Regions from separate parts of the Rhizobium sp. YTUHZ044 genome, predicted to be linked through region 3. Evidence: predicted binding sites of a transcription regulator. Region 3 holds the regulator's gene; each other region holds the start of a gene.

Region 1 (8,089 bases), 320 kb from region 3:
TCGTCGGTTTCGATATTCCCGGCGAAAACACCGATTTCGACAGCGTCGAAGGCCTGAAGGCGATCTTCGACAAGTGGACCTCGCTCTATGCGGCCACCTCGGAAATGCACGACGAGGCTGCCTTCAACGCCGTTCCCGAAGCCGAGCGCCTTTCCGCTCGCGGCATCGAGGTTGGCCATATCTTTTACTTTGGCACGAAATATTCCGAGCCCATGGGCGCGAAAGTGCAAGGACCGGATGGCAAGGAACATTTCGTCCACATGGGTTCCTACGGTATCGGTCCGACACGCCTTGTTCCCGCCATCATCGAAGCATCGCATGATGAGAACGGAATCATCTGGCCGGCATCGGTCGCACCCTTCGATGTCGTCGTCATCAACATGAAGGTGGGCGATGAGGCCTGCGACGATACTTGCGAGCTGATCTACGCCGCGCTGAAAAAGGCCGGCAAGGATGTGCTCTATGACGATACCGACGACCGGGCCGGCACGAAATTCGCGACGGCCGACCTGATCGGCGTACCTGTCCAGATCATCGCCGGGCCGCGTGCGGTCGCGAACGGCGAGGTCGAAGTGAAGGACCGCAAGACCGGCGCCCGTGAAACGATGACCATCGAAGCGGCGATCAACAGGTTCGTGGCTTAAGGAAACGGAGGCGAAATGGCAGAGGCAGCAGTGGACCGGAGTTCAAAATCCGGCTTGGGTCCGGCTGGCAAGCCATTTTCCACCTTTGAGCGCCTCGTGGCGTGGCGTTATCTGCGCGCCCGCCGCAAGGAGGCCTTCATCTCGGTCATCGCCGGCTTTTCCTTCGTCGGCATCATGCTCGGCGTTGCGACGCTGATCATCGTCATGGCCGTCATGAACGGCTTTCGCACCGAACTCGTCTCGCGCATCCTCGGCATCAACGGTCATATGATCGTGCAGCCGGTCGACGGACCTTTCACTGATTATGCGGATCTCGCCAGCAGGCTCGCCGCCGTGCCCGGCGTCAAGATGGCGCTGCCGCTGGTCGAAGGCCAGGTGCTCGCCTCCGCCCAGGCTGGCGGCAGCACCGGTGCGCTGGTGCGCGGTGTCCGCGCGGAAGATCTGACCAAACTCAAAGCGGTTTCTGAGCATATTAACCCGGGCGACATGGTGGGTTTTGCTTCCGGCCAAGGCGTGTTGATCGGCACCCGCATGGCCGACCAGCTCGGCCTGCGCGTCGGCGACCTGATTACGCTGACGTCACCGGATGGTGACATTACGCCGATGGGCGTCAGCCCGCGCGTCAAGTCCTACAAGATCTCCGGGCTGTTCGAGATCGGCATGTCCGAATATGATTCCTCGATCATCTTCATGCCGCTCGAGGAGGCGCAGCTTTATTTCAATGCCGAGGGGCTGGTGCAGTCGATCGAGCTTTTCGTCGATCACCCCGACGATATCGATGCTCTGAAGCCCAAAGTGGAGGAAGCGGCAGGCCGTCAGATCAACCTCACTGACTGGCGCCAGCGCAACCAGACCTTCTTTTCGGCGCTGCAAGTCGAGCGCAACGTCATGTTCATGATCCTGACGCTGATCGTGCTGGTGGCGGCGCTGAACATCATCTCCGGCCTCATCATGCTGGTGAAGGACAAAGGCAGCGATATCGCCATCCTGCGCACCATGGGCGCCAGCGCCGGCGCCATCATGCGCATCTTCTTCATGACCGGGGCGGCGATCGGCATCGTCGGTACTCTTGCCGGTGTGCTGCTCGGCGTTCTCGTCTGCGTCAATATCGAATCCATCCGCCAGTTCTTCTCCTGGATATCCGGCACCGTGATTTTCAATCCCCAGGTCTATTTCCTCAGCCAGCTGCCGGCCGAGATGGATATCAGCGAAACGATCTCGGTGGTCGTCATGGCGCTCAGCCTCTCCTTCATCGCCACCATCTTCCCGGCATGGCGCGCCTCCAGGCTCGATCCGGTGCAGGCCCTGCGCTACGAATAAGGAATGCCGCATTCATGAACCGCAACGTCGTCCTCAAGCTTACCGGCGTCGAGCGCCATTACGGGCAGGGTGATACGCTGCTCACGATCTTGAAGGGAGCAGATTTCTCGCTGTCGAAAGGGGAGATCGTCGCCCTCGTCGCCCCCTCCGGCACGGGCAAGTCGACGCTGCTGCATGTGGCAGGCCTGCTCGAGCATCCGGATGGCGGCGAAGTCACCATCAACGGCCATGCCTGTGACGGTCTTTCCGACGAGAAGCGCACGGCGATCCGCCGCCGCGAGATCGGCTTCGTCTACCAGTTCCACCATCTCCTGCCGGAATTTTCGGCGCTTGAGAACATCATGATGCCGCAGCTGATCGCCGGTCTGTCCTGGAAGGAAGCCCAGGAGCGAGCCGGTCAGCTCCTCGACTATATGCGCATCGGCCATCGCGGTTCGCATCGCCCGGCCGAGCTTTCAGGAGGCGAACAGCAGCGTGTCGCGATCGCCCGCGCCGTCGCCAATGCGCCGACGCTGCTTCTTGCCGACGAGCCGACCGGCAATCTGGATCCGGAAACGGCAAGCTACGTCTTCGATGCGCTGGAGGCGCTGGTGCGCCAATCTGGCCTTGCTGCCCTCATCGCCACTCACAATCACGAACTCGCCGGCCGCATGGATCGGCGCGTCACGATCTCCGATGGCAAGGTCGTCGACTTCTAGCTCGACTACGGGACGACCAGCCCGCCGCGGTAATCGAGCACATAAGCCTTCCGCCCGGCGACCATGATGCATTCATGGCCACTGAATCGCTCGCAGCCGCCTTCGCTGCGGTCGACATAGCGGCCGAACGGATGATCGAATTCCATTCCGCCGAGAAAGCGGCCCTCCCGATACATTGCCGACAGCGCCGCCTTGATCACGGTCCCGGCGGCTCTGCCGTCGATGAGATCGGACGCGACGACGCAGCCGAAATAATTCATCGCCCAGACGGGTTCGCCGGTAAACCAAACCACTTCCTGTCCGGCGAAATCGGTGCCGCCGAAATAGCTGTCCAGATAACGCCAGTCGCCGCTGAAGTAGCCGATATCATGGGCACCCGGCCGGCAGGGCGGGCGAGGCACACCGCCGCCGACATAGGTCGCGGCTTTCGCCTCTACGATGAAGTCGTTCAGCACCGCGGTGTCGAGCATGATCATCTTCCTCCCTGTCTCATCTGATACGGAAATAGCAGAAGACAGAGAACATAAGAAGTACAAAAGGCGCCGAGCATTGCTCGATCGCCTTGGGGCAGGTGCATCAGACATCGGATGCGCTGTATGGATCCGTTCGGCAGGCGATGTCGGGCCGGTCGCGCGGAGCATGTTCAAAGCCAGCGCTGAAGCTGTTCGATTCGCAGCACGGAACCCGCATCTTTCAAACGCAAGCGCGAAGGAAAAGATTCCTGTTGACACCGGAACATAGATGGAACAAAGTGAAAACATAACGAGTAAAGGAGAGCCAGATGACTGACATGATCCGTGATATCGCAGCATTCACCTCCATCGCAATGTTCGTTGCCAGCTTCTCGCTTATCGTCATCGCGATCTAAAGTTTTCAGGGGATCGCATGGCAGTCATGCGGTGCACACGCGGGTCTTCTTCTGGACATCATCGCCCTCAATGCCGACAATGCATCCGATTCATTTCGGCTGATTGGGAAGGCATATCATGGCGGAGACGGAAAAGGGTTCAATGGGTGAGGCGACCGGCGGCACGCCGGGCTTCATCCACCTGAGGGTCCACTCCGCCTATTCGCTTCTTGAGGGCGCGCTGCCTCTGAAGAAGATCCTCTACAAGGCGACCGGCGACAGTCAGCCGGCGATCGCCATTACCGACACCAATAATCTCTTCGTCGCCCTTGAATTCTCCCAGAAGGCAATGGACGAGGGCCTGCAGCCGATCATCGGCTGCCAGGTTTCGATCGACATGGAAGACGGATTGGAAAGCGAAAAGCGCGGCGGTCAGCCGGCCCTGATCAAGCTTCCGTCGATCGTTCTTCTTGCCGCGACGGAGGCTGGTTACGAAAGGCTGGTCGATCTCGTCAGCCGCGCCTATCTCGGCGGCGATAGCAACCAGGCCATTCATATCAGAGCTTCCTGGCTGGAAGAGGCAGGCACGGAAGGGCTGATCGCCTTGACCGGCGCGGTGACCGGGCCGGTCGACGCGGCTGTCAGGGAAGGTCACCACGCCCAGGCGGAAGCCCGGCTGCTCACGCTGAAGCGTCTCTTCGGCGACAGACTCTATGTCGAGCTGCAGCGGCACGGCACCTACGACAGGCGGCACGAACAGAAGATCGTCAGGCTTGCTTACACGCATGACCTGCCGCTCGTCGCCACCAACGAAGCCTTCTTTCCGACCCGCGACGATTACGACGCCCATGATGCGCTGATGGCGGTTGCGCATAACGCCATCGTCTCCGACGATAGCCGTTTTCGCCTGACTCCGGATCACTACCTGAAGAGCCGGGCCGAGATGGCCAAGCTCTTTTCCGACCTGCCGGAAGCGCTTGAGAACACAATCGAGATCGCCAGGCGCTGCTCCTTCGTGCTGAAAACGCGAAAGCCGATTCTGCCGCGTTTCACGGGCGCCACCGACGATGCCGAGGAGGCGGAACGCGCCGAGGCAGGCGAATTGCGCCGCCAGGCAGTGGAAGGGCTGGACATGCGGCTTTCGACCCTCGGCATGTCGCCCGGTTACGAGGAAAAGGATTATCGCGAGCGGCTGGAATTCGAGCTCGGCGTCATCGAGCGCATGCGCTTCCCAGGTTACTTCCTGATCGTTTCCGACTTCATCAAATGGGCCAAGCAACATGATATTCCCGTCGGTCCCGGTCGTGGCTCGGGCGCGGGTTCGCTGGTCGCCTATGCCTTGACGATCACCGACGTCGATCCGCTCAGGTTTTCGCTGCTGTTCGAGCGCTTCCTCAATCCGGAACGCGTCTCGATGCCTGACTTCGACATCGACTTCTGCCAGGACCGCCGCGAAGAGGTGATCCGCTACGTCCAGGCGAAATATGGCCGCGAGCAGGTGGCGCAGATCATCACCTTCGGTTCACTGCAGGCGCGCGCCGCCCTTCGCGACGTCGGACGCGTGCTGGAAATGCCTTACGGCCAGGTCGACAAAATCTGCAAACTCGTGCCGAACAATCCCGCCAATCCGACGCCACTCTCAAAGGCGATCGAAGAGGAGCCGAAGCTGCAGGAGGAGGCGGCGAAAGAACCGGTGGTGGCGCGTTTGCTCGACATCGCCCAGAAGATCGAAGGGCTTTATCGCCACGCCTCGACGCATGCCGCCGGCATCGTCATCGGCGACCGGCCGCTGTCCAAGCTGGTGCCGATGTATCGCGATCCGCGCTCCGACATGCCGGTTACCCAGTTCAACATGAAGTGGGTGGAGCAGGCCGGCCTCGTCAAATTCGACTTCCTCGGTCTGAAGACACTGACTGTGCTGAAGGTCGCCGTCGATTTCGTCGCCAAGCGCGGCATCAAAGTCGATCTTGCGGCCATTCCTCTTGACGACAAGCCGACCTACGAGATGCTGTCGCGCGGCGAGACGGTTGGCGTGTTCCAGGTGGAAAGTGCCGGCATGCGCAAGGCGCTGATCGGCATGAAGCCGGACTGCATCGAGGATATCATCGCGCTGGTGGCGCTTTACCGCCCGGGCCCGATGGAGAACATCCCGACCTACAATGCCCGCAAGCACGGCGACGAAGAGCTGGAATCGATCCATCCGATGATCGACCACCTGCTCAAGGAAACGCAGGGCGTCATTGTCTACCAGGAACAGGTGATGCAGATCGCCCAGGTCCTGTCGGGCTATTCGCTTGGCGAAGCCGACCTTCTGCGCCGCGCCATGGGTAAAAAGATCAAGGCGGAGATGGACCAGCAGCGGGAACGCTTCGTCGTCGGCGCCGTCAAGAACGGCGTATCCAAGCCGCAAGCCGACAACATCTTCGAACTCCTGGCGAAGTTCGCAAACTACGGCTTCAACAAGTCGCACGCCGCCGCCTACGCCATCGTCTCCTACCAGACGGCCTACATGAAGGCGCACTATCCGGTCGAATTCCTCGCCGCCTCGATGACGCTCGACATGTCCAACACGGAAAAGGTCAATGATTTCCGACAGGACGCCAAGCGGCTCGGCATCGAGGTGATCGCGCCTTCGGTGCAGACCTCCTTCCGCCATTTCGAGACCGGCGACAATCGTATCTACTATGCGCTGGCTGCCCTCAAAGGGGTCGGCGAATCCGCCGTCGACCACATCGTCGAGGTGCGTGGCGACAAGCCTTTTGCCAGCATCGAGGATTTCTGCCTGCGCATCGATCCGCGCCAGGTGAACCGCCGCGTGCTCGAAAGCCTGATCTATGCCGGCGCCTTCGATTGTTTTGGCACGGACCGCGCCCAGCTGGCCGCCGGCCTCGACCGCATCCTCGGTTATGCCCAGCGCGCCCAGGAAAACAAGCTGAGCGGTCAATCGGACATTTTTGGCAGCGCACTAAACTCAGGTCCGGAGAAGATCTCCTTGCCGCCCTATTCACCCTGGCTGGCATCGGAGCGTCTGCTCAAGGAATTCCAGGTGCTGGGCTTCTATCTGACGGCCCACCCGCTCGATTCCTACAACAACATCCTGCAGAAGATGCGTGTGCAGACCTTTGCCGAGTTTTCTCAGGCGATCAAGCAGGGGGCTGCCAATGCGCGCCTTGCCGGAACCGTCATCTCCAAGCAGGAGCGCAAGACCCGCACCGGCAACAAGATGGGCATCATCGTCTTTTCCGATTCCTCGGGCCAGTTCGAGGCGGTGCTGTTTTCGGAGATGCTGAACCAGTATCGCGACGTGCTCGAGTCCGGGAAATCCTTCCTGCTGACCGCGACCGGTGAGGAGCGGCCGGAGGGCATCGGTCTGCGTATCCAGACGATCCAGTCGCTGGAGGAAAAGTCGCTCCAGATGCAGAAGGCGCTGCGCGTCTATATCAGAGATTCCGGGCCGCTGAAGATGGTCGCCGGCCATCTGAACGCCAAGGGCGACGGTCTCGTTTCCTTCATCGTCATCAAGGAGGACGGCAAACGCGAGGTGGAAGTGGCGCTGTCGGAGAAATACCGCATCACTCCGGAGATTGCTGCCGCTCTTCGCGCCGCGCCCGGCGTCGTCGACGTCGAGCTTGTCTGATCAACCCAGTTGATCGTAATCAACCCGGTCGATCGTGATCAGCCCGGTTGATCTCATCACCCGCGGGTGATCGTGATGAAATCCGTGCCCTCACCGGTTTCGCGACCAAGGCCGGTATCGGAGATCGTCAACGTCGAGCCGGGCGCGATCAGCGCGTCGATCCTGCGGCGTGTTTCGTCGGGGATCGTGATGCGGCTCAGCGAACGGGCGATCGGCCTGCCTGTGACGATCGAACTTTCCTGATTGGTGATCCCGAGCCGCTTCATCGTCTCGCGGGAGAGATTGTTCTCGAGCGTGATGCCCAGCCAATCCGCCGTGCCGGCATGTTCATCGACGGCATGCAGCGTGAAGAAATGCGTGCCGAGTGCTAAGCCCGGATCGGCGATCGTCATCGGGGCCTCGAAGATCGGCCTGAAGGCCTGGCGCACCATGATGACGCCGTTCGGCGGTTCACCCTTGCCGGCGGCGGAATAGACCGATGTGAGAAGTCTGTCGGAGACCAGGCTCCTGTCGCCGGCAAATTCCGCCGGCCGCAGCATCTTGAAGGCGTTGATCGCCTGCACGGTCGACGGACCGAGTAGGCCGTCCGGACCGCCGGCGGAAAAGCCGAGCTGATTGAGTAGCGTCTGGATGTCGATCACCGTCTCGCGCAGCGTGCGCCGCGTGACGAGCATGCTGATCGGTTCGGACGGCGGCTCGGCTTCGGGCGCCGTAATCGACGGATTTGCCGGCATTGGCATCGCCGCGGTATCGTTCATCGCCACCTGCACCGGTGTCCCGGCGCTGTCGGGCATCGAGGGCCGCAGTTCGACATCCGAAAGCAGCGGCCTCGCTGCCGGCGCATCGGGGCGGAAAAGGTTCGGATGGTCGATCGGCTGCGGCACCAATTCGTCGTCGCTGATGATGACGGGAATGCCGGGCTCGGTCATTCGGTAGAGCATTT
Region 2 (8,089 bases), 2.2 Mb from region 3:
CGCCTGTCAGCTCGCGGATGATCAGGATGTCGAGGCCTTCGACCAGTTCCGGCTTCAGCGACGAGGCCGAGGCGAGCGCCGGGTAGCAGATAGCAGGGCGCAGGTTTGCGAAGAGTTGCAGATCCTTGCGCAGGCGTAGCAGACCGGCTTCCGGGCGCACGTCGTAAGGCACGCTATCCCACTTCGGCCCGCCGACGGCGCCGAACAGAACGGCATCGACGGCAAGCGCCTTCTGCATGTCGGCTTCCGAGATCGCCGCGCCATGGGCATCGTAGGCGCAACCGCCGACAAGACCTTCATCGGTGACGAAACCGGCATTCATTGCCTCGTTCATATAGGCGATGATCTTGCGGACCTCGCCCATGGCCTCGGGACCGATGCCGTCACCCGGCAGCAGGAAAAGATTGCGCGCTGTCATGAAACCCTCCTGGAAAAACAAGTTGCGGTTTCTTAGACCCCGGAAATGGGCATTTCAAGCGAGAGAAGCGGTGAATCGGTACGCTTCATTTCCGGTCGCGATGGTTGCTCCTGTGGCCGCAAACGGATTAGAACAGCCGTCACAGTTTCATTTCCTGGAGGTTCCCATGGCTTCAGCACCTCTCCATCTCGACACGCCTCTGGTTCGGACATCCCCTGGCTATAGCGCCAGCGGCAAGCCGCTCTGGCTGAAGCTCGACGCATTACAGCCTTCCGGCAGCTTCAAGCTGCGCGGTGTCGGCCGGCTGTGCCAGCACGAGGTGGAAGATGGTGCCCGCGAGATCTTCTGCGCCTCCGGCGGCAATGCCGGCATTGCTGCGGCTTATGCCGGCCGGGCGCTCGGCGTGCCGGTCACGATCGTCGTGCCGGAGACGACGGCGGCCGATGTGCGGCAGACGATTGCCGCAACCGGCGCCAATGTTCTCGTCCATGGTTCGGCTTTCGATGAAGCCAACGCTCATGCGGTCGAGCTCGCAGAGAGCCGTAAGGCGACCTATGTGCACCCTTTTGACCATCCGCTTCTGTGGGATGGTCATGCCACGCTGATCGACGAGGTGGTGGCGAAGGGCGTGACATTCGATTGTGTCGTCACCAGCGTCGGCGGCGGCGGGCTGCTGGCCGGCATTGTCGAGGGGCTGAAACGGAACGGGCTTTCCGACATTCCCGTCATCGCCGTCGAAACCGAAGGGGCGGCTTCGTTTCATGCCAGCCTCAAGGCCAATGAACGCATCTCGCTTCCAGCGATCACCTCGATTGCAACGTCGCTCGGCGCAAAGCAGGTGGCGCAGCATGTCTTCGAGCTGCCGAAGCAGCACCCGATCGAAAGCGTTGTCGTCAGCGACGCCGATGCCATCGCCGCCTGCCTGAAATTTGCCGATGCGCATCGCATCCTCGTCGAGCCGGCCTGCGGCGCCGCCCTTGCCGTTGCCGATGTGCATGCCGGACTGCTTCAGCGTTTTGACAATCCGCTGATCGAGGTCTGCGGCGGAATCGGCGTGTCGCTGGAAAAACTGAGGGTCTGGAAAGAGAAGTTTTTCTGAGCTGCGCCAGTTACAGCGTCCTTTGCGCGCGTGAGATGCGCGCCGCTATAAAGAAAAAGCCGGGCAAAAGCCCGGCTTAATCGATCGGCAATTGGTCAGAGCTTAAGCGGCCCAGGGGTGCGACGCGACGTTCTTCTTTTCGAACTCGTCGATCGCCTTGCCCTTTTCCAGCGTCAGGCCGATATCGTCGAGGCCGTTCAGCAGGCAGTGGCGCTTGAACTCGTCGAGATCGAACTTGATCGAGCCGCCATCGGGGCCGGTGATCTCGAGGTTCTCGAGGTCGACCGTCAGGATGGCGTTGGAGCCGCGCGAGGCGTCGTCCATCAGCTTGTCGAGGTCTTCCTGGCTGACCTTGATCGGCAGGATGCCGTTCTTGAAGCAGTTGTTGTAGAAAATGTCGGCGAAGCTGGTGGAGATCACACAGCGAATGCCGAAATCGAGCAGCGCCCAGGGAGCGTGCTCGCGCGAGGAACCGCAGCCGAAATTGTCGCCGGCGACAAGGATCTTGGCATCGCGATAGGCTGGCTTGTTCAGCACGAAATCGGGATTTTCGGAGCCGTCTTCATTGTAGCGGGCTTCGGCGAAAAGGCCCTTGCCGAGACCCGTGCGCTTGATGGTCTTCAGATAGTCCTTCGGAATGATCATGTCGGTGTCGATGTTGACGACCGGCAGCGGCGCTGCAACGCCCGTGAGCTTCACGAATTTATCCATGACCCATGCTCCATTTCAGCAAATGTACTTTCCTGAATGTGCATCTAGTCCAGTTTTTTGCCGAAATGAAGGAGAATCTTTCTAAAGCGTACCGCGATCTTTCAGATTCGCTTGCTACGCTTTAGGTCTGGTCTGCCGCATGTCGTTCTCGCAAAACCGCTGCACACTATTGCGCGAACTGCTTTCAAATGGCGGCCACGCGACGTTTCGCGTGACCTGGCGACGGTACGCGTCCGGTTATTTGGCGGGCGCGTTCAAGCCCCAGAGCACGCCGAACGGGTCGCGAAGCTGGCCGTAGCGGTCACCCCAGAACATCAGTTCGACCGGCATGACGACTTCGGCGCCGGCGGCCACCGCACGATCCCACCAGAAATCGATATCGTCGATGACAAGCTGGATGGCAAAGCCTTCATGACCTTTGAAGGGATGGCCGTGTTCGGGATAGGCATCCGCCAGCATCAGGGAGCTGCCATTGATATAGAGATGAATATGCATCGTCCGGCCGCTTTCATCGACCGGTACCCTGTGGGCCTCTTCGGCGCCGAAGGCCTTCTTGTAGAATTCCGCGGCCTTCACCGCGCCGTCGACCGTCAGATAGGGCAGCAGGCCATTCTTCACCGGCGGTAACTTGGCCGGCTTGTTTTCCGTCGTATCCATGCACGTCCTCCATCGTTTTTGAGCGCCGGCAGAATGCCCGGCTGCTTCAAAGACGTATCACGGAAGCATGATGCGACAGTGTCGCCAATTTTTTTGAAAGCAGGCCTCAGAGATCGATGATCGTGCCGCGACCGTCGTTCCAGATGCGCATCTCCGGCTTGCCGTTGTTTGCCTTGGCGCGGACCGGAGCGGGCTTCATCTTCATCGAAAGCGCGCGTCCGACCATGAGCACGGTCAGGATGCCGCCGACAGCAAGCGTCACCGAGAAGGTGAGAAGCAGCATGGCGACAAAGAAGGTGGCGCCGGCCAGCATGAAGAAGATGGAGCGAATGTTCTGCATGGGTTTGAGACCTTTCTACAGAAAGGAATGTGGTCCTTCCTTTTCCTCTCTGCAAGGCAAGCATGGCTTTTTGTTGTCTTGCCGGGCTTTGCGAAGCTTGGCACTAATGGATGATGAACCAAACCAAACCTTTCCGCTCCGCAAGTCTGCGCCGCTCGGTGCTGAGCGTGCCAGCCATCAATCTCCGCGCGCTCGAAAAGAGCCGTTCCCTTGATTGTGATGCGGTTATTTTCGATCTGGAGGATTCCGTCGCGCCCGAGAACAAGGGCCATGCGCGGGAAAATCTGCGTGCTTTTTTTGCCGGACCGCCGCTCGAGGGCAAGGAAAGGATCATTCGCATCAATTCTTTGTCATCCGGATTCGGGGCGGCAGATCTCGATCTGGTCAAGGCGCTGTTGCCCGACGCCGTTCTCCTGCCGAAGGTGGACGCGCCTCGGGATATCACCGACATCGGCGATCTGCTTGCCGATGCGGATGCCCCGGAGGAGTTGCGCATCTGGGCCATGATCGAGACGCCGCGCGGCGTGCTGAATGCCGGAGCGATTGCTGAAGCCGGCTGCATGCTGGGGGCGCGGCTCGATTGCCTGGTCGTCGGCCTCAATGATCTGCGCAAGGAAACCGGCGTCCTGCCGCAGCCGGGGCGAAGCTTTCTCGTGCCTTGGCTGATGCAGGTCATTCTGGCGGTCAAGGCCTATGGGCTTGATGCGCTCGACAGTGTCTTCAACGATTTCCGGGATGACGAAGGTTTCGATGTCGAATGCGGGCAGGGGCGCGCCATGGGTTTTGCCGGCAAGATGCTGATCCATCCCGCGCAGATTGCGGCCGCCAACCGGCATTTCGGCCCGAGCCCCGAGGAGATTGCCGAAGCGCAGGCAATCATATCAGCCTTTGCCGATCCGGCTGCCCAAGGCCTGAACGTCATCAATGCGAACGGGCGGATGATCGAACGGCTGCATCTTGTCCAGGCCGAAGCTCTGGTTCATAAAGCTCGCCTGATTTCTGCAAGAAAGCCCGCCTGATGAAACTCTACCGCTTCCTGACCGGCCCCGACGACGCTTCCTTCTGCCACAAGGTCACCGCCGCCCTCAACAAGGGCTGGTCGCTGGAGGGCCCACCGACCTATGCCTTCAATGCCGCAACCGGCGCGATGCAATGCGGCCAGGCCGTCGTCAAGACTGTCGAAGGCAAGGATTACGATCCGGAGATGAAGCTCTCCGAGCAATAGCGCGTTCTGCCGAACGCACGGTTTCAGCGCTCGGCGGCTTCCTCGGCGCTAGCCTCGATCCGCTCCATATCCTCATCGCTCAGTCCGAAATGGTGGCCGATCTCGTGGATCAGGACGTGAGTGATGATATCGCCGAGCGTCTCGTCGTTTTCTGCCCAATAATCGAGGATGGGGCGACGGTAGAGGCGAATGCGGTTCGGCATTTCGCCGGTTTCCACGGTGAAACGCTCCGAAATTCCCCTGCCTTCGAAAAGGCCGAGCAGGTCGAAAGGCGTTTCCAGCGCCATATCCTCGAAAACGTCGTCATCGGGAAAATCCTCAATCTCGATCGTGAGATTGGTCGTCAGTTGGCGGAATTCATCCGGTAGATGGCTGTAAGCCTCCATGGCCAGCGACTCGAAAGTGCTGATCGTCGGCGCATGGCGGTCCCGCCAATCATCGCTCAGGTCTATGCGGGCCATGAATATTCCTTCCTTTGCGGGCCCATATAGAACCTTTGCCGCCGATTTTCGAGTGCGGAATCAAAGGCAGGAATAAATTCATAGAAAATGGTTGTTGACTCTTCTTCAGCTCTCTGGAATCCATAAGAACATAACAGGAACAATACGGACGGAGTAAACGCCATGGCGCAGAACGCCCTGGCGCGCGAGCGGCTTTTTGCGCTCCGCGAAACCATCGCCAAGCTGGAAGGAAAGCCTGCGCCGGCGCTTGCGGCAGCGGAGCGGGAAGCCCTGGCTTCGGGTGAGACCGGGCGGCAGGATGCGGAACGGAATGGACGCAGACAGCGCTTGTCGTTTGGGGTGACATCGCTCGACGAAGCGATGGAGGGCGGGCTGCCGCTCGATGCGATAACGGAAATCCGTTCGGCGCTTTTCCGGGATGCGGGAGCCGCCAGTGGGTTCGCCCTTGCGGCCGCAACGCTGCTGCAGCGGGTGGAGGAGGAGGCGAGCGACTGTTCGCCAATACTCTGGATCGGCGATCCGGTCTCGACGATGGAGGCCGGCCTTCCCTATGCGGTGGGTCTGCAGGATTTCGGCCTGCGGCCTGAGCGTTTCCTGCAGGCTTTGCCGCGCAAGCTCGATGAGGCGCTCTGGCTTGCGGAAACCGCGCTGGAAAGCGGCGCCTTTTCGGTGGTCATCCTGGAGATCAGGGGCAATCCCGCGCATGTCGGTCTGACCGAGAGCCGGCGGCTCGGTCTTCGCGCCAAGGCGGCCGGCCGGCCGCTCTTCCTGCTTCGGCAGGCAGGAGAGGAGGAGGCGAGCAGCGCCGCCTTCCGGCTGCTTGCCGAGCCTGCGCCAGCCGGCATGCGGGCTCTGCCGGGTGGATCGAGACTTGCCGGCAGCATCGGCAATCCGGTTTTTCATCTCAGCCTGGAGAAGAGCCGCAACCCGGCTCCGCTCTCCCTTCTTCTGGAGTGGAACCCTCATGAACGTCAGTTTTTCCCCATCAACGAGCCAAGGCACGCTCTTACTCCAGACGAACGGTCAGCGTATCCTGGCGCTCAGCTTTCCGCACCTTTCGACGGACAGGATCGCCCGCAGAAAATGGGGCCTCTCCTGGCGTTCGAGAGGGCGTCCTGAGGCTGCGCCGATCGTCTGCGCCGGAAAGCACGAAAATGCCATGCGGCTGATGGCGCTGGACGAGGCCGCGGAGGCGCTTGGCCTGAAGAAGGGCCAGGGTGTCGCGGAAGCGCGCGCCATGCATCCGAAACTCGATATCGTCGAGGAGGATCGGGCCGCCGATGCGCGGCTGCTCGAAGCCATCGCCGACTGGTGCGACCGCTATACGCCGTTGGTGGCGATCGACGGACGGGACGGGCTGTTTCTCGACATTAGCGGCTGTGCCCATCTTTTCGGCGGCGAGAGAGCGCTGCTGAAGGATATTCTGCTCAGGCTTTTCCATATGGGGCTCGACGTCCGGGGTTCGATCTCCTCTTCGCCCGGCCTTTCCTCGGCCGTCGCTCGTTTTGGCAATGGCGGCGTCATCGAAGACGAGGAAATGGAGGATATGCTGGCGCCGCTGCCGATCGCCGCGCTTCGGCTGAACGAAGACACCGTGGCATCGCTGAAGAAGCTCGGGCTGAAATATATCGGCGATGTCATGAATGCGCCGCGGGCGCCGTTGACCCGCCGTTTCGGGGCAAGCCTGCTATTGCGGCTCGATCAGGCGCTCGGACATGATGAGGAACCGATTTCGCCGCGCCTGCCGGTTGCGAGCCTTTCGGCCGAGCGGCGGCTGGCCGAGCCGATCGGCACCGAAGAGGATATTCTCGTCCTTGCCGGCCAGATCGCCGTGTCGCTGAAACCCTCCCTGGAAGCCCGCGGCGCCGGCGGCCGCGTCTTCGAACTCGTGCTGTTTCGGGTCGATGGCCGGGTTTTCCGGATTTCGGTCGGCGCTTCACGGCCGCTCAGGGAGCCGAAGCGGATCGCGGATCTTTTTTCCCAGCGTCTGCAGGCAATTCATGACGATCTCGATGCCGGATATGGTTTCGAGATCCTGCGGCTGAATGTCGTGCGCCATGAGCCCTTCGAAGGAACGCAGGGCGATTTCGACGGCGGGCGGCAAAGAGAGATCTCCCTTGCAGCTTTCATCGACCGCGTCTCGGCTCGCCTTGGCGCAGACTGTCTCCAAAGCTTTCAGCTCCGTGAAAGCCATGTGCCGGAGCGTGCGGTTATCATAACCCCACTCATGGAGAGTTTTCCGGCGCATCGCAGGAGCGAGGGAAGCCGTCTTTCCGCCGCTCGCAGCGAGCGGCCTCTGAGGCTTTTTGCCCGACCGGAACCGGTGGAGGCCTTGCTCGCCGAAGTTCCGGAAGGGCCGCCGCAAAGTTTTCGGTGGCGCCGCATGCAGCATCAGGTTCTGCGCAGCGAAGGCCCGGAACGGCTTGCAATGGAGTGGTGGATCGATGGCGCCGACGCCAAAACGCGTGACTATTTCCGTGTCGAGGACAATGCCGGGCATCGTTTCTGGATTTACCGCGAAGGCTTTTACGGTGAAGAGCCGCCGCCGCGCTGGTTTATGCACGGGATTTTCGCATGAGCGCGGCGCCTGCATTTTTCGAGATCGGCGCCCGCACCAATTTCTCCTTTCTGGAGGGTGCTTCGAAACCTGAGGAAATGGTGGTGCAGGCCGCGGCGCTGAAACTTTCCGGTCTTGGAATCGCCGACCGGAATTCGGTTGCCGGCGTCGTCCGGGCGCATGCGCAGGCGCAGGAGATCGAAGAGAAATTCAGAAGAAGGCACGAGAAGAACCTCGACGGCAGAGAGGAAGAGAAGATTCTCGATCCAATCCGGATTCAGCCGGGCGCCCGTCTCGTTTTTTCAGACGGAACGCCTGATATCCTTGCTTATCCTGAGAACAGGCGAGGGTGGGCGCATCTCTGCCGTTTGCTGAGTGCGGGAAATTTGAGAGCGGAAAAGGGATCCTGCCTGCTTTACGAGGCGGATATCATGGAATGGGGGGACGAGATGATGCTGGCCCTCGTTCCCGGCCAGGCGGCTGCCGTCGAGCCTGTCGCCCAACAGGAATTGGAAGCCTGTCTCGCCCGGTTCCAGAACCGTTTCGGCAAGGCGTTTCACGTGGCGCTGGCGCCTGCCTATGATGGCCGCGACAGGCAGGTTTTCGCGGCACTTTCCGTAA
Region 3 (8,089 bases):
GACTGATTTGTCACCGATTTTTATTGTAGCGCTTTGATCCGTCATGCTGATCCTCCGAAATGTCGGTGGCGCCACAAAAGCGCCATAGGGGTTAAGCGTCCTTTCCGATAGCTATATGATCGTGACGCTAATGCCAAGTTACCGTGATGGCATTTTGTGCATTGCGGCATCACCTTTTAGGCACCGCAGCGATGAGCCGCACGCATAACGGAAGCCGATGATTCGACTTGCCTTTTGCTCCTTTGGTTTTTCCTTCGTATTTCAACCGATTATTCTTGCCGGATTTGCGTGAAGGTTGCATTCTGGCGACTTCGCGGGGTCATTTTGGGCGGCGCATGCAGGAACAGACGACAGCCGAATTGCGGCCGCAAGTGGGCGCCGGCCTTGCCGATCCGCCGAATTTTCCTGCGCCTGCGGTGGTGACTCAATCGGTAAGGACGCAGTCGCAGACCCCGTTGCGTCATCGGCTGCTGGCCGCCGCCCGGCAATCGCTGCCTGCCGGAGCCTGCATGCTGGGCGAAGAGGCCGATTATGGCCGAATGCTGCTGTTCTCGCCGGTCTTCCTCGGAGCCGGCTCGGCCTTCTGGTTTCTTGCGGCATCGGATTTGCCCCTCGTTCCATCGCTGCTCTGCTTGCTGGTGTCGGCGGCGGCGGTTTTCCTCACCGGTCCCAGCCGACCGGCCTTGCGCGCAAGTTTGATGGCGCTGGCACTTTTCGCCGGCGGCATGCTCTCGGCTCAGTTTGAGAGCTGGCGGGCTTCGACGGTGATCCTCGATTCATCCGTGACGACGACGGTGACCGGCCGTGTCGAACGGCGGGAAGGGGACGGCCGCGGGCGCTGGCGCTACATTCTTGCCGTCACAGGCACCGAGGCTCCGGAGCTGAAACGGCCGCCGAGACGCATCACCGCGATCGTCCGGGGCGCCGATGCGCCTTTCGAAATCGGCGACATCATCACCGGCAAGGCACGGCTGACACCGCCGGCGGGCCCCGCACTTCCCGCGCTCAACGATTTCTCCTTCGGTGCCTATTTCGACGGCATCGGTGCCAACGGTTTCTTCTATGGTGCGCCGGAGAAACTCGACTTGGAGGCGGGCCCGCAGGCGGCCAGCTCGACGTCGGACGCTCTGTTCGAATGGCTCTACCGGCTGCGCAGCAGCATCGGCGACCGCATAAGATCGATCCTGCCCGGCGATACCGGCGCTTTTGCCGCTGCTCTGGTGACGGATGAACGGCGCGCCATCTCGAAGACGACGACGGAGGCGCTGCGCCAGTCCGGCCTTGCCCATATCGTCGCGATCTCGGGCCTCAACATGGCGCTGTCGGCCGGCATCTTCTTCGTCGGCTTCCGCATGCTGCTCTGCCTCTTTCCCGGCGTCGCCCAAGCCTATCCGACAAAGAAGATCGCCGCCGCCGGTGCGCTCATGGCCGTCACCGCCTATTACCTGATCTCCGGTTTCGGGGTTTCGGCCGAGCGCGCTTTTATCATGATGACCATCATGCTGATTGCCGTCTTCTTCGATCGGCCGTCGATCAGCCTGCGCAATGTCGTTCTCTCTGCGCTCATCATCATCGCCATTTCACCTTCGGAAGTATTGGGACCGAGCTTTCAGATGTCCTTTGCCGCGACATTGGCTTTGGTATCGGGCTATCAGCTGTGGAAGGACAGGCGTGTCCGTGAAAACGCTTTCCTGAAATTGCCGATCATCAGGCCGGTGGTTGTCGTCGCCGGTTTCTTCGGCGGCGTCTTCCTGACCTCGCTGATCGGCGGTTTTTCCACCGCCCTGTTTTCGATCGAGCATTTTCATCGCCTGACGGCTTACGGCCTGCCGGCAAACCTTGCGACGATGCCGATCATCTCCTTCATCGTCATGCCGGCCGGGCTGCTGGCGATGCTGCTCATGCCCTTCGGGCTGGATGCTCCGCTCTGGACGGTGGTCGGATTCGGCCTCGATCTGGTGATTGCGGTTGCCAAGACGGTGTCCGGCTGGGGCGGCGATATCGGCATCGGCCGCTTGCCCGCCTGGTATTTCGCAGTGGCGGTGGCAGGCTTTCTGCTGCTGACGCTGCTGCGCACCCGGCTGCGCCATGTCGGCACATCCATCATCGCCGTCTCGACACTCACCGTACTGCTGCTGCCGGCTCCCCGCCCGCCGGATCTGGTGATTTCGGAGGATGGTGGTCTGGTTGCGGTCGTTGCGGCTGAGGCAATCGCGTCCAACCGTGAAAACCCGCCGGATTTCATCTTCGACCAGTGGCAGCGAGCGCTGGTCCTGCCGACACATGTTCCACCGAAGATGCTGGATGGTCCGGCTATCCCGCCGGAAGGAGAAGACCGCCGAGTCAGGCTTTCCCGCGATCAGCAGAACGAAGCGAGCGCAGCGATGCGGGCAGCCGCAGCAGGCGGTGAAGCAAACCGGTTTTCCTGCGTCAAGAAGGCGTGGTGCACATCACGACTCGGCAATGGCCATATCGTCACCGTCATCGACAATGCCGCCTATCTCGGCCCGGCCTGCGATACGGCCGATATCGTCGTGACCTCGGTCCGCCTGCGTTTCAACAGCTGCCGTTCAGGCGGGACGCTCTTCACCGGCGAGACGCTCCGCAGGACCGGTTCCGTCGAATTGCGCTTCGCCGATGCCGGCCTGCAGGTCGCAACCGCATTCGAGGCGCTATCGCGGCCATGGATGCGCCATCGCGCCTATGATTGGCGCAAAGACAGTTTTACCGAATCCGGTCCGGCTGCTGTCAGTGATAACGGCGAATGAGGCCGACGAGCTTGCCCTGCACCTTGACGCGGTCCGGCCCGAAAATCCGGGTCTCGTAAGCCGGGTTGGCGGCTTCCAACGCGATCGAGGCGCCCTTCCGGCGGAAGCGTTTCAGCGTTGCTTCCTCGTCGTCGACGAGGGCAACGACGATGTCGCCGGGACTTGCGGTGCTGCCGTTGCGGATGATCACGGTGTCGCCGTCGAAGATGCCGGCGTCGATCATCGAATCGCCCTTGACCTCCAGCGCGTAGTGCTCACCGGAGCCAAGCATGTCCGCGGGAATGACGATGTCATGCGTGTTGTTCTGGATCGCCGAGATCGGAACGCCGGCGGCGATTCTTCCCATGACCGGCACGGAGACAGAGTTGCCGTTGTCGGCGACCGGCTTTGCGGCAGCGGGGGCGGCGACCGGCTGGGGTTTGCCGAGGCTGCCCTCGATGACGCTCGGCGAAAAACCGCGGCGCTGTTGCAGGCTGGGGTTATAGGCCTCCGGAAGCTTGATCACTTCAAGCGCCCGGGCGCGATTCGGTAGGCGGCGAATGAAGCCGCGCTCCTCGAGCGCCGTGATCAGGCGGTGAATGCCGGATTTCGAGGCGAGATCCAGGGCATCCTTCATTTCGTCGAAGGAGGGAGGGACGCCGGATTCCTTCATGCGCTCATGAATGAAAAGGAGAAGCTCCTGTTGTTTGCGCGTGAGCATCGACGTCAGACCCCTGATTGAAACAAATCCAGAACAGACACTATATGTTCCATATGTGTTCCGCAAGTAGCTAAATTTCCGTAAAACTTCGGGCCAACTCGTCGAGATTTTTAATTTCATTCGACGGGATTGGCGCACATCGCTTGCATTCGGGGAGGGGCTGTCGCACATCTTTGCCCCTTTCAGGAGGATATCATGAACGCGCATTCCGCCAAGTCGCATCCGCTGGATCACGTCGTGCTGCCGGTGGTCAATATCGATCTGGCGCGTGAGAGGCTCGGCAAGCTCGGTTTCACCGTCGCCGCCGATGGGCGCCATCCCTTCGGAACGGAGAATGCCTGCGTCTTTTTCGCCGACAAGACCTATCTGGAGCCGCTTGGCGTGGCGAGCGTCGAGGAGAGCGAGGCAGCGGCCCGCCACGGCAATGTCTTCATCGCCCGCAATCGCGCCTTCCGCTTCCGCTGCGGCGAGGAGGGATTGTCTGCGCTGGCCTTCCTCAGCGAGGATGCCGGCCTCGATCATAAGCGCTTCGTCAGCAACGGCGCGAGCGCCGGCGAGATGTTGCAATTCAGCCGGCCGATGCGGATGCCGGATGGTTCGGAGACCGTCGGCAGCTTCAAGCTGGCCTTTGCAGCTGATCTGCGCGCACCCGATTTCTTTCTCTTTACCTGCCAGCGCATCAATTCCTTCCCGACAGATCGCGCCGCGCTGGAGACGCATGCCAATGGCGTGATCGGCATTGCCGAGATCGCGCTTTGTGCGCCGGACCCGGCGGCATTCGCCGCCTTCGTCGGGCTTGCGATAGGGCAGGCGGCGGCGGAGAAAACCGGTTTCGGCGTGAATATCGCGGCATCAAATGCGAAGATCAGCCTGATGACGCCCGAAGGGCTGGAGGCCTATTTCGAGCTTGCCGTCTCATCCGCCGATCGTGGTCTGCGCGGCCGGGTAATCCTCTTCACCGTCGCCGATCTTGCCGTGACAGAAGCGCATTTGGGTGCTAACGGGATCACATTCACGCGCAAGAACAATCGCATTCTGGTGAAGTCTACGCCCGGGCAGGGTGCGCTCTTCGCCTTCGAGGAAACACGATGAGCACCGACACGAATTCCGAAGTCAGGATCGGCGAAGGCGAAGGTCAGGTCACCTTTTCCAATACCGCCCGCCTGTCGCTGATTGCCGGCCCCTGTCAGATGGAGAGCCGGGACCACGCCTTCATGGTCGCCGGCACGCTGAAGGAGCTTTGCGCAAAGCTTGGCATGGGTCTTGTCTACAAAAGCTCCTTCGACAAGGCCAACCGCACCTCGCTCTCGGCCGAGCGCGGCATCGGCCTGGAAAAGGGCATGGAGGTCTTTGCCGACCTCAAGAAGGAATTCGGCTTTCCGGTCATAACCGACGTCCATACGGCCGAGCAATGCGCCGAGGTGGCCAAGGTGGTCGATGTCCTGCAGATCCCGGCCTTCCTCTGCCGTCAGACCGACCTACTGATCGCCGCCGCAAGGACCGGCCGTGCCGTCAATGTCAAGAAGGGCCAGTTCCTCGCCCCCTGGGACATGAAGAACGTCCTGAAGAAGCTCAACGCCAGCGGCAATCCGAATGTGCTCTTGTGCGAGCGTGGCGCTTCCTTCGGCTACAATACGCTGGTCTCCGACATGCGCTCGCTGCCGATTATGGCGGCGATGGGCGCTCCCGTCATCTTCGACGCGACGCATTCCGTCGCTCAGCCGGGCGGGCAGGGCGATTCCTCCGGCGGCCAGCGCGAGTTCGTGGAAACGCTGGCGCGCGCGGCAGTGGCGACGGGAATTGCCGGCGTCTTCCTCGAAACCCATCAGGACCCCGACAACGCGCCGTCCGATGGCCCGAATATGGTTTATCTCAAGGACATGCCGCGACTGCTCGAGAAGCTGCTTGCCTTCGATGCGATCGCCAAGTCCTGACGTTCAACAAGCTGACATGTTCGTGGTTTAGGCCACGACGGAATGCTGGTTCGGAGGCCGGAAATTGCGGCATTGTAATTTGCACGCCTTCGATTATGACAGGCTTCGAACGACTTATCACCCACCGAGCAGGAAGAACCCATGACTGCAATCACCGATATCATCGCCCGCGAGATCCTCGATAGCCGTGGCAACCCCACCGTCGAAGTCGACGTCTATCTCGAAGACGGCAGCATGGGCCGCGCGGCCGTTCCCTCGGGCGCCTCGACGGGCGCGCATGAGGCGGTCGAGCTGCGCGACGGCGGCAAGCGCTATCTCGGCAAGGGCGTCGAAAAGGCGGTCGAGGCCGCCAACACCGAAATCTTCGACGCGATCGGCGGCATCGACGCCGAAAACCAGATTCAGATCGACAACATCATGATCGAGCTCGACGGCACGCCGAACAAGTCGCGCCTCGGCGCCAACGCCATCCTCGGCGTCTCGCTCGCCGTCGCCAAGGCTGCCGCCCAGGCATCCGGCCTGCCGCTTTACCGCTACGTCGGCGGCGCTTCCGCCAGCCTCCTGCCGGTGCCGATGATGAACATCATCAACGGCGGCGCCCATGCCGACAATCCGATCGACTTCCAGGAATTCATGATCCTGCCGGTCGGCGCCGATTCGATCGCCGACGCCGTGCGTATGGGGTCGGAAGTCTTCCATACGCTTCGAAAGGAGCTTGCCGCGCAGGGCCACAACACCAATGTCGGTGACGAAGGCGGCTTCGCCCCCGGCCTGAAGAGCGCGCCCGAAGCCCTGGATTTCATCATGAAGTCGATCGAGAAAGCCGGCTACAAGCCGGGCGACGACATGTGCCTCGGCCTCGACTGCGCCTCGACGGAATTCTTCAAGGACGGCAAGTATGTTCTCGAAGGGGAAGGCCGTACGCTCGAATCGGGCGCCATGGCCGAATATCTCGCCGAGCTCGCCGGCAAATACCCGATCATCTCGATCGAGGACGGCATGGCCGAAGACGACTGGGACGGCTGGAAGGCGCTGACCGATCTGATCGGCAAGAAGACCCAGCTCGTCGGCGACGATCTCTTCGTCACCAACTCCGCCCGCCTTCGCGACGGCATCCGCATGGGCGTCGCCAACTCGATCCTCGTCAAGGTCAACCAGATCGGCTCGCTGACGGAAACCCTCGACGCCGTCAACACGGCGCATAAGGCGGCCTATACCGCGGTCATGTCGCACCGCTCCGGCGAAACCGAAGATTCGACCATCGCCGATCTTGCCGTTGCCACCAACTGCGGCCAGATCAAGACCGGTTCGCTGTCGCGTTCCGACCGTCTCGCCAAGTACAATCAGCTGATCCGCATCGAGGAAGGCCTCGGCCCCCAGGCCCAGTATGCCGGCCGCTCGATCATCAAAGGCTGATCGTTCCGATTTTCAACGGCTCGACCCGCGCCTCCCGGCGCGGGTTTTTTCGTGCGCGCTTTCTACGGTCAATGAACGGTTAATCTCTGCGCGTTATGCTGAGCGAATTGGTAATGCGTTCAAGAGCATGCGTGTATGTGGACAAAGCATCATAAGAAGAGAAAGCTCGGCCGCTTCGTCATTCCGGCCATGACGGTCGCCTTCCTTTCCTATTTCGGTTATCATTGCATCCATGGCGATTATGGCCTGCGGGCGACGGAGACGTTCGAGCGTCAGCGCGTCGCGCGCGAAAGGGAGCTTGCCGTCCTTAAGGCGAAGCGCGAACATCTGGAAAGCCAGGTCGCGCTGCTGAGTGATGGCTCGCTCGACAAGGATATGTTGGACGAAAAGGCGCGATATCAGCTGAATATGTCGCGCGCGGACGAGATCGTCATTTTCAACCATTATTCCAATTAACCGAAATCGGGTTAATTGGAATTCCAGATTTGTTTTCAATGATTTAGCGCCGAATACGAGCCATGCAATTATGGCATTGCTGTGGTCATATTTCTTCCCTATGGTACGCGCCACCGAGAAACGACAAACCCATAGGGAGGGTTGAATGGCGCCGCGAAAGACCGCGACCGTTTCCAGCCGCAAAACTGCAGCAAAACCAGCAGCCAAAGCATCGAATGGAGGCCCGGTAGCCGACTTCGATCGGGATGAGGAACTCAAGGCCTATCGCGAGATGCTACTGATCCGCCGCTTCGAGGAGAAGGCCGGTCAGCTTTACGGCATGGGCTTCATCGGCGGCTTTTGTCATCTCTATATCGGTCAGGAAGCCGTCGTTGTCGGCATGCAGATGGCACAGAAGGAAGGCGATCAGGTCATCACCGCCTATCGCGACCACGGCCATATGCTGGCAACCGGCATGGAGGCGCGCGGCGTCATGGCGGAGCTGACCGGGCGCCGCAGCGGCTATTCCCACGGGAAGGGCGGCTCGATGCACATGTTCTCGAAAGAGAAGCATTTCTACGGCGGTCACGGCATCGTCGGCGCCCAGGTTTCGCTCGGAACGGGGCTTGCTTTTGCAAACCACTACCGCGGCAACGGCAATGTCGCCATCGCCTATTTTGGCGACGGCGCTGCCAACCAGGGCCAGGTCTACGAGAGCTTCAACATGGCGGCGCTCTGGAAGCTGCCGATCGTCTATATCGTCGAAAACAACCGTTACGCCATGGGCACCTCGACCGCCCGTGCCACCGCCCAGTCGAACTATTCGCTGCGCGGCT
Region 4 (8,089 bases), 920 kb from region 3:
ATCAGTGCAAGTCTGCGCTCGCCGAAGTCGACCGTCTGCTGGCGGCCGCCGGCAGTAACAAGTCGAAGATCCTGCAGACCCTCGTCTATCTTTCCGACATCGCTTATTTCGGCGAGATGAACGCAGCCTGGGAAGCCTGGATCGATCCGGCCAATCCGCCGGCACGCGCCACCAGCGAAGCCAAGCTCGCCGCGCCGAAATACAAGGTCGAGTTCATCGTTACGGCTGCGCTCGACTAAGTTCGCCGCAGTTCCGTCTCTCAAAGCCGGTGGGGCGCCCTTACCGGCTTTTTGTTTGCGCGATTTCCGAAAGCGTTCTGGTCGGTGTGATCGCTTCCGGATCGAGCTTCACCTCGATGATCGCCGGTTTGCCGCTTCTTCGCGCGCGCTCGAAAGCCGGGGCGAATTCCTCCGTGCTTTCCACCGTCTCGCCGTGGCCGCCATAGGCGCGGGCAAGGGCCGCGAAGTCGGGGTTGGTGAGATCGGTGCTGCTGACGCGGCCGGGATATTCGCGCTCCTGATGCATGCGGATCGTGCCGTACATGCCGTTGTTGACGACGATTGCGATGATCGGCAGACCGTAGCGGATGGCGGTGGCGAATTCCTGGCCATGCATCAGGAAACAGCCGTCGCCGGCAAAACAGATGACCTCACGCTCGGGAAAAAGCCGCTTGGCGGCCACCGCGGCGGGCAACCCGTAACCCATCGAGCCGGAGGTGGGCGCGGCCTGGGTGTTGAAGCGGCGGAAACGATGGAAGCGATGCAGCCAGGTGGCATAGTTGCCGGCGCCGTTGGTGAAGATTGCGTCCTGCCTGGTATTCGCCTCCAGCCACTCCATGATCGGTCCCATATGGACAGCGCCAGGACCTATCGCTGGCGGCTTCGACCAGGCGAGATAGGCTTGGTGCATGCGCTCCGTGCGCTCCGCCCAGTGCGGCTCGGTCGGCGCTTTCAGATCGGTAAGTGCAGCGACGAAATCGGCCGGTGCCGCGCAGATCGCCAGATCCGGGCGATAGATACGGCCGAGTTCGGACGCATCGGGATAGACGTGGACCAGCGATTGCTGGGGGTAGGGGATGTCGATCAGCGTGTAGGACGACGAGGGCATTTCCGACATGCGGGCGCCGAGCAGGATCACCAGGTCGCTCTCCTTGATCTCCTTGGCGAGCGCCGGATTGATGCCAATGCCGACATCGCCGGCATAGCAGGGATGAAGGTGATCGAACAGCATCTGCCGGCGGAAGGAGCAGCCGACCGGCAATTGGAAACGCTCGGCGAAGATTGCAAAATCGGCGACGGCATCGGCATCCCAGCGCGTGCCGCCGAGGATCACCACCGGTCGCTCAGCTTTGAGCAGACGCAGATAGAGATCGTCGATCTGGCTGGGGCCGGGATGCGCCTCGACGTTGGCATAACGCCTGGCGAGGGGCGCCTCGACCTCGTCGCGCAGCATGTCTTCCGGCAGCGTCAGCACCACGGGGCCGGGACGGCCGGAGGTTGCGATCGCAAAGGCGCGGGTGACGAATTCGGGAATTCGGGCGGCATCGTCGATTTCACCCACCCATTTGGCGAATTCGGTGAAGGCGCGGCGGAATTCGACCTCCTGGAAGGCCTCGCGCTCACGTGCATCACGCTGCACCTGGCCGATGAAGAGGATCATCGGGATCGAATCCTGCCTTGATATATGCAGGCCGGCGGAGGCGTTGGTGGCGCCGGGGCCGCGGGTCACCATGCAGATGCCGGGTTCGCCGGTGAGCCTGCCCCAGCAATCCGCCATCATCGCCGCCCCGCCTTCCTGCCGGCAGACGAGGACGTCGATATCGCTGTCACGCAAGGCGTCGAGCACGGCGAGGAAACTCTCGCCGGGCACGCAGGAGAGGCGTTTGACACCGTTCGCCTTCAGCGCCTCGACGATCAGTTCCCCGCCCGTTTGTTTCATAATGATACCTTCTTCATGACGATGTCTTCCTCTCAAGCTCGGCGAGTTCCGCCAGAATTTCTTCCCTGTGTTCGCCGAGACGCGGGCTCGGCCTGACGTAGCGCAATGGTGTTTCCGACAGCCCCACCGGCGTCCTGACCCCGGGGATGACGGTGCCGGCGGCATCGGCAAGGTCGATGCGCAGACCGCGAGCCTTCACTTGCGGGTCGGCGAACATTTCCTCGATCGTGTTGATCGCGCCCGATGGAACCGCGTTCTGCTCGCAGGCCTTCAGGAGATCCGCCTTCTGCCATTTCAGCGTCTCCGTGGAGATCAGGCGGCGCACCTCGCCGCGGTTGGCGACGCGGGCCTTGTTGGTGGAGAAACGCTCGTCATCCGCGATCGTCTCCAGGCCGAGGATGGTAGACAGGCGGCGGAACTGGCCGTCGTTGCCGACGGCCAGGATGAGATAACCGTCGGCCGTCGGCACGACCTCATAGGGCGAGATGTTCGGATGGGCGTTGCCGAGGCGGGTCGGTGCTGCGCCGGAGATGAGGTAATTCATGTTCTGATTGGCGAGGACAGCCGATTGCACGTCGAGCAGGGCCATGTCGATCAACTGGCCTTGTCCGGTTTTCAAGGCATGGATCAGAGCGGCCTCGATCGCCGAGACGGCATAGATGCCGGTGAAGATGTCGGCGATCGCCACGCCCGCCTTCATCGGTTGGCCGTCCGGCTCGCCTGTTATCGACATGAAGCCGGACATGCCCTGGACGATGTAATCGTAGCCGGCGAGACCGGCATAGGGGCCGGTCTGGCCGAAGCCGGTGATCGAGCAATAGACGAGCCTCGGGTTCTGCTTGCGCAGGCTGTCGTAATCGAGCCCGTATTTGACGAGGCCTCCGACCTTGAAATTCTCGATCACCACATCGGCTGTGGCTATGAGACGACGGACGAGTTCCTGGCCTCCAGGGCTCTTGAGGTCGGCGGTGATTGAGCGCTTGCCGCGATTGGCGGCGTGGTAATAGGCGGCCGAGAGATTTTCGCCGTCGGCACCTTCGACGAAGGGCGGGCCCCATTGGCGGGTGTCGTCGCCACCGTCGGGATTTTCCACCTTGATGACGTCGGCGCCGAGATCGGCAAGCATCTGGCCCGCCCAGGGGCCGGCGAGCACGCGGGCAAGCTCGATCACCCGGATGCCGGCAAGCGGCGGCATGTTCGTCGCGGTCTCGGTCATGTTCCTCCCGTCGGTGTCTACGGCGCCAGCGTCACCTCAGATGTATCGGATACCGGCTTTGAAGCAAAGCGGCGCTCGCGCCAGAGGATGTAGAAGCCCGACGCCATGATGATCGTGATGCCGAGCCATTTGATCGCATCCGGAAAATCGCCGAAAACAAGCCAGGCGAAGATCGTTGCCGAAACGATCTCGAAATATTGCAGCGGCGCCAGCGTCGACGCCGGTGCCGCACGAAAGGCATAGACGCCGAGGATGCCAGCGATCGCGGCCATGGCGCCGACGCCGGCCACGTAGAACCAGGCGCTGCCTGCAGGCATGACGGGATCGAAGAGATCGGAGCCGCGTCCTTCGCCGACAAAAAGCAGGAAAGCGCAGAAGAGCAAGCCCCAGATGCCCATCTGGAACTGCATCGACCAGGGGTCCTCCCGGTGCGAGAGGACGCGGGTCATCAACACGAAGATCGCAACGCAGAGCGCGCTGACGACAGGCAGGAGCGCGATGTAGCCGACCTCCTCGAAACTGGGCTGGATGATCAGCATCGCCCCGAAGAAGCCGACGCCGCAGGCGGTATAGCGCCGCCAGCCGATCGTCTCCTCGAGGAAAATGCCGCCGAGGATCGTCACGATGATCGGCTCGATAAAGAAGATCGCGATCGCGTCGGCGACCGCCATATATTTCAGCGTGGTGACGAAGGAGATCATCGAGACGGTGATGACGAAGCCGCGGATGGCGTGGAACAGGCTCTGGCGCCACGAGAAATCGGTAAAGCTGCGCCGCCATAGCACGATCGGCAGCATGCAGAGCGCTTGCACGAGGAAGCGGCCGGCGGTGATCTCGGCGGAGGGGACGGTGACGACGGCAAGCTTGGCGAAGATGTCGATGAGCGGCGAGAACATCACCGAAAGAAACATCAGCGCAAGCCCGGTCGTCACTTCGGGGGCGGACGAAGCGGGGCGGGCGGAGGTGCTGCTCATGATGGGATCTCTCTGGCTCAGGATCTTGCGAGTGCCTGGTCGCACCAGTCCGCGAAGGCGGCGGTCGCCGCGTCGGCGTCGATCTCGTTCAGTGTTTCATGCCGCATGTCCTGATATATCCGAGTGCTGATACGAGAGAAGCCTTGCGCTTTCAAATGGGTTGACAGCCAGAGGACGGCTTTTCCACGCTCCGTCGCCGGATCCTCGCCGCCGCCGACCAGATGGATCGGCATGTCGCGCGGCAGCCGGTCGAGATGGAGCTTCTGCGGTGCGCGAAACGTCAGTTCGAAGAGATCGAGCCAGAGCGAGACCGAAGCATCGAAGCCGCAGAGCGGATCGGCGATATATTTGTCGACTTCATCGGCATGGCGCGACAGCCAGTCGAACTCGGTGCGGCGGTCCGGGATCGATTTTCCCCAAGCTCCGAAGGTGAGCTTCGGCAAGAGGCCGCTCGGCACGTCGGAGCCCTTCAGCATCCGCTCGGCGAGCAGGATCGCCTGGGCGGCTCTGCCGGCAAGGCCGACGGCGAAATTCGAATTCCAGACGGCGACAGCGTCGAAGCCGGTCGGAGCGGTAACGGCGGCATTGAGCGCGATGAGGCCGCCCATCGAATGGCCGAAGAGGATCACCTTCAGGCCGGGATGGCGCGAGGCCGCATGGGCGCGCACGGCAAGGACATCGCCGATCACCCGGTCGACGCCATCCCGGCCGGCGAAGTGGCCAATCGGCGCGTCGGGCGCCGTCGTCTCGCCGTGGCCGCGGTGATCATGGGCATAGACGTGGTAGCCGCGCGCCGCCATCGCCGCGGCAAAGCGGCCGTACCGCTTCGAATGCTCCGCCAGGCCGTGCGATATCAACAGGACGCCGCGCGCCGGGTGGGTAGCCTCGGCATGGTGATAGGCCAGAGACGCTTCCCCTATCGCGAGTCTTTGCGTATCAGAAAACATCCGGATCCTCCCCGCCCCAGCAGAGCAGATCGCTACTGCATAATTCCTTAAAGCGGAATCGATTTAAGCGAATATGCTGCAACTATAAGTGCGACACGGTGCTCGCGTAACTCTAAGACAGTGAGGTCCCCGCAATAGTCAGCTGTTTCCGGCGACGCGCAGTCGATAACAAATTTCGGCACGGCTGCGATTCAGGGTTGCTGCCGTTTACTCTTTGTGCTTATCTGTTCCTGCATTGTTCTTCTTTGGGGGTTGAAATGAGCAGCATGCAGTTGCGTACCTTTACGTTCGCCTTGTCGATGATCCTTGCCGGCGCTGCCGTGGCGCAGGAGGCCGATGGCCGTACCCGTTTCATTCTTGCTGCGAGCTGGCAGCCCGCCTTCTGCCAGACGAACCAGAAGAAGCCCGAATGCGCCAGCCAGACCGGCGAGCGCCATGACGCGACAAATTTCTCGCTGCACGGCCTGTGGCCGATGCGGCAGGATTATTGCGGCGTCAGTGAGGACCAGAAGGCTGCCGACAAGGACGGCAAATGGGATACATTGCCCGCGGTTGCGCTTTCGGCCGAGACGCAGGCGTCGCTTGCAAAGGCAATGCCCGGCACCCAGTCCGGCCTTGAACGGCACGAATGGATAAAGCATGGCACCTGCACGAAAATGAGCGTTGAGGATTATTTCGGCGTCGGCGTCCATTTAGTGGATGCGCTCAATACATCGGCCGTGCGCGATCTCTTTGCCGCCAATATCGGCAAGGCGGTCAAGGCCGAGGCGATCAAGGCTGCTTTCGACAAGAGCTTCGGGCCGGGTGCGGGCGAGCGCGTCAAGATGAGCTGCCGGCGAGCCGGCAATGTCAGGGTGATCAGCGAGTTGACGATCGGCCTGTCTGCGGATGCGGGAACGGCATCGGCAAAAAGCGCGGGCCTTGCCGATCTGATCCAGGGAGCGGGAAAAACCACGTTCGGCTGTGACGAGGGCGTTGTCGATGCGGCGGGCTTCTGACCGGAATCCGGCGTAAACGGGTTTCGGCGTTGCTCACAGGCGCTGTTTCGCCTACATAGCGGCACGAAACGAAGTTTCCCGTCCGGAGCAGCGCAGCATGGCACGTCAATTCATCTATCATATGTCCGGCCTCAACAAGGCTTATGGCAACAAGAAGATCCTGGAGAACATCCACCTTTCCTTCTACCCGGATGCCAAGATCGGCATCCTCGGACCGAACGGCGCCGGTAAATCCACTGTGCTGCGCATCATCGCCGGCCAGGACAAGGAGTATACCGGCGAAGCCTGGCTCGCCGAGGGTGCCACGGTCGGCTATCTCGAGCAGGAGCCGAAACTCGACCCCACCAAGACGGTTTTCGAGAACGTCATGGAAGGTGTTGCCGCGAAGACGGCGATCGTCGATCGTTACAACGAATTGATGATGAACTACTCGGACGAGACCGCGGAAGAGGGGGCGAAGCTCCAGGACATCATCGACAGCCAGAACCTCTGGGATCTGGAAAGCCAGGTCGAGATGGCGATGGAAGCCCTGCGCTGCCCGCCGCGCGATGCCGATGTCACCAATCTTTCCGGTGGTGAGCGCCGCCGCGTCGCGCTCTGCCGTCTGCTGCTGTCGCAGCCGGATCTGCTGCTGCTCGACGAACCGACCAACCATCTGGATGCCGAAACCATCGCCTGGCTCGAAAAGCACCTGCGCGACTATCCCGGCGCCGTGATGATGATTACCCACGACCGCTACTTCCTGGACAACGTCACCGGCTGGATCCTCGAACTCGATCGCGGCCGCGGCATCCCTTATGAAGGCAACTACTCCGCCTATCTGCAGGCCAAGGCCAAGCGCATGCTGCAGGAAAACCGCGAAGAGGCATCACGCCAGAAGGCGATCAGCCGCGAGCAGGAATGGATTGCTTCCAGCCCGAAGGCTCGCCAGGCCAAGTCGAAGGCGCGTATCAAATCCTACGAGCAGTTGGTGGAGGCGGCCGAGAAGCAGCGTCCCGGCGACGCGCAGATCATCATCCCGGTGAGCGAGCGCCTCGGTCAGGTGGTCATCGAGATGGAGGGCATCACCAAGGGCTTCGACGGCCGCACGCTGGTCAACGACCTGTCGCTGAAGCTGCCGCCGGGGGGCATTGTCGGCATCATCGGTCCGAACGGCGCCGGAAAGACGACGCTGTTCAAGATGATCACCGGCCAGGAAACGCCGGATGGTGGTACGATCCGGATCGGCGAAACCGTGCACCTCAGCTATGTCGACCAGAGCCGCGATGCGCTCGATCCCAACAAGACCGTCTGGGAAGAAATCTCCGGCGGCGCCGAAGTGATCAAGCTCGGCAAGTTCGACATGAACTCCCGTGCTTATTGCGGCGCCTTCAACTTCAAGGGCGGCGATCAGCAGCAGAAGGTCGGCAGTCTCTCGGGCGGCCAGCGTAACCGCGTTCACCTCGCCAAGATGTTGAAATCCGGCGGCAACGTTCTGCTGCTCGACGAGCCGACCAACGACCTTGATACCGAAACGCTTGGCGCCCTTGAGAACGCGCTTGAGAATTTTGCCGGTTGCGCCATCGTCATCAGCCACGATCGCATGTTCCTCGACCGCCTGGCGACGCATATCCTGGCTTTTGAGGGCGAGGGCCATGTCGAATGGTTCGAAGGCAACTTCGAGGATTATGAGGAGGACAAGGTCCGTCGCCTCGGCCCGGATGCGCTCAATCCGGGCAGCCAGGCCCATAAGCGCCTGACACGCTGATCCCTGCTTCATTTCTGCTTCCGAAGCCCCGGTTCGACCGGGGCTTTTTCGTGTCAGACCCCGTCGCAATTTGCGCAGGCAATTTCGCGAACAGTGCGAATTGCCGCTTGCCACCGCTTTTCAAATCACATAAAGATATCTTTATATCTTGATTGGGCCAATGATGAGCGAACCTTTGAAGCTGGGACTGGATGGGCTGGTGGACGTCTTGAAGGCGGCCGGAGAACCCACGCGTCTGCGTCTTCTGGCGCTTCTCGACGGCGGCGACC

Evidence for each region. The regulator LexA, encoded in region 3, represses DNA repair genes until DNA is damaged. The targets are predictions, from matches to a motif close to TGTTCNNNNTGTGTTCNG.
Region 1: the regulator LexA is predicted to act here: its motif matches at 3,394-3,411, upstream of dnaE (DNA polymerase III subunit alpha).
Region 2: the regulator LexA is predicted to act here: its motif matches at 5,036-5,053, upstream of NL154_RS20825 (ImuA family protein).
Region 4: the regulator LexA is predicted to act here: its motif matches at 5,301-5,318, upstream of NL154_RS13520 (ribonuclease T2 family protein).

The regions. Positions count from the first base shown of each region.
Region 1 covers NZ_CP101426.1:1,468,770-1,476,858, forward strand. The annotation lists gene proS (proline--tRNA ligase) at 1-644, shown strand, start outside; gene NL154_RS07240 (lipoprotein-releasing ABC transporter permease subunit) at 660-1,964, shown strand; gene NL154_RS07245 (ABC transporter ATP-binding protein) at 1,979-2,662, shown strand; gene NL154_RS07250 (DUF5680 domain-containing protein) at 2,668-3,132, opposite strand; gene dnaE (DNA polymerase III subunit alpha) at 3,649-7,146, shown strand; gene NL154_RS07260 (L,D-transpeptidase family protein) at 7,203-8,089, opposite strand, start outside.
Region 2 covers NZ_CP101426.1:4,255,354-4,263,442, reverse strand. The annotation lists gene leuB (3-isopropylmalate dehydrogenase) at 1-418, opposite strand, end outside; gene NL154_RS20860 (pyridoxal-phosphate dependent enzyme) at 585-1,517, shown strand; gene leuD (3-isopropylmalate dehydratase small subunit) at 1,620-2,228, opposite strand; gene NL154_RS20850 (VOC family protein) at 2,466-2,885, opposite strand; gene NL154_RS20845 (hypothetical protein) at 2,992-3,225, opposite strand; gene NL154_RS20840 (HpcH/HpaI aldolase/citrate lyase family protein) at 3,339-4,244, shown strand; gene NL154_RS20835 (DUF1737 domain-containing protein) at 4,244-4,450, shown strand; gene NL154_RS20830 (metallopeptidase family protein) at 4,474-4,911, opposite strand; gene NL154_RS20825 (ImuA family protein) at 5,074-6,030, shown strand; gene NL154_RS20820 (Y-family DNA polymerase) at 6,071-7,489, shown strand; gene NL154_RS20815 (error-prone DNA polymerase) at 7,486-8,089, shown strand, end outside.
Region 3 covers NZ_CP101426.1:1,784,288-1,792,376, forward strand. The annotation lists gene gltA (citrate synthase) at 1-45, opposite strand, end outside; gene NL154_RS08875 (ComEC/Rec2 family competence protein) at 336-2,768, shown strand; gene lexA (transcriptional repressor LexA) at 2,749-3,468, opposite strand; gene NL154_RS08885 (VOC family protein) at 3,664-4,560, shown strand; gene kdsA (3-deoxy-8-phosphooctulonate synthase) at 4,557-5,402, shown strand; gene eno (phosphopyruvate hydratase) at 5,544-6,818, shown strand; gene NL154_RS08900 (FtsB family cell division protein) at 6,954-7,274, shown strand; gene pdhA (pyruvate dehydrogenase (acetyl-transferring) E1 component subunit alpha) at 7,420-8,089, shown strand, end outside.
Region 4 covers NZ_CP101426.1:2,707,083-2,715,171, reverse strand. The annotation lists gene NL154_RS13545 (RidA family protein) at 1-239, shown strand, start outside; gene NL154_RS13540 (thiamine pyrophosphate-binding protein) at 280-1,938, opposite strand; gene NL154_RS13535 (CaiB/BaiF CoA transferase family protein) at 1,952-3,154, opposite strand; gene NL154_RS13530 (DMT family transporter) at 3,172-4,128, opposite strand; gene NL154_RS13525 (alpha/beta fold hydrolase) at 4,146-5,075, opposite strand; gene NL154_RS13520 (ribonuclease T2 family protein) at 5,333-6,073, shown strand; gene ettA (energy-dependent translational throttle protein EttA) at 6,171-7,820, shown strand; gene NL154_RS13510 (ArsR/SmtB family transcription factor) at 7,984-8,089, shown strand, end outside.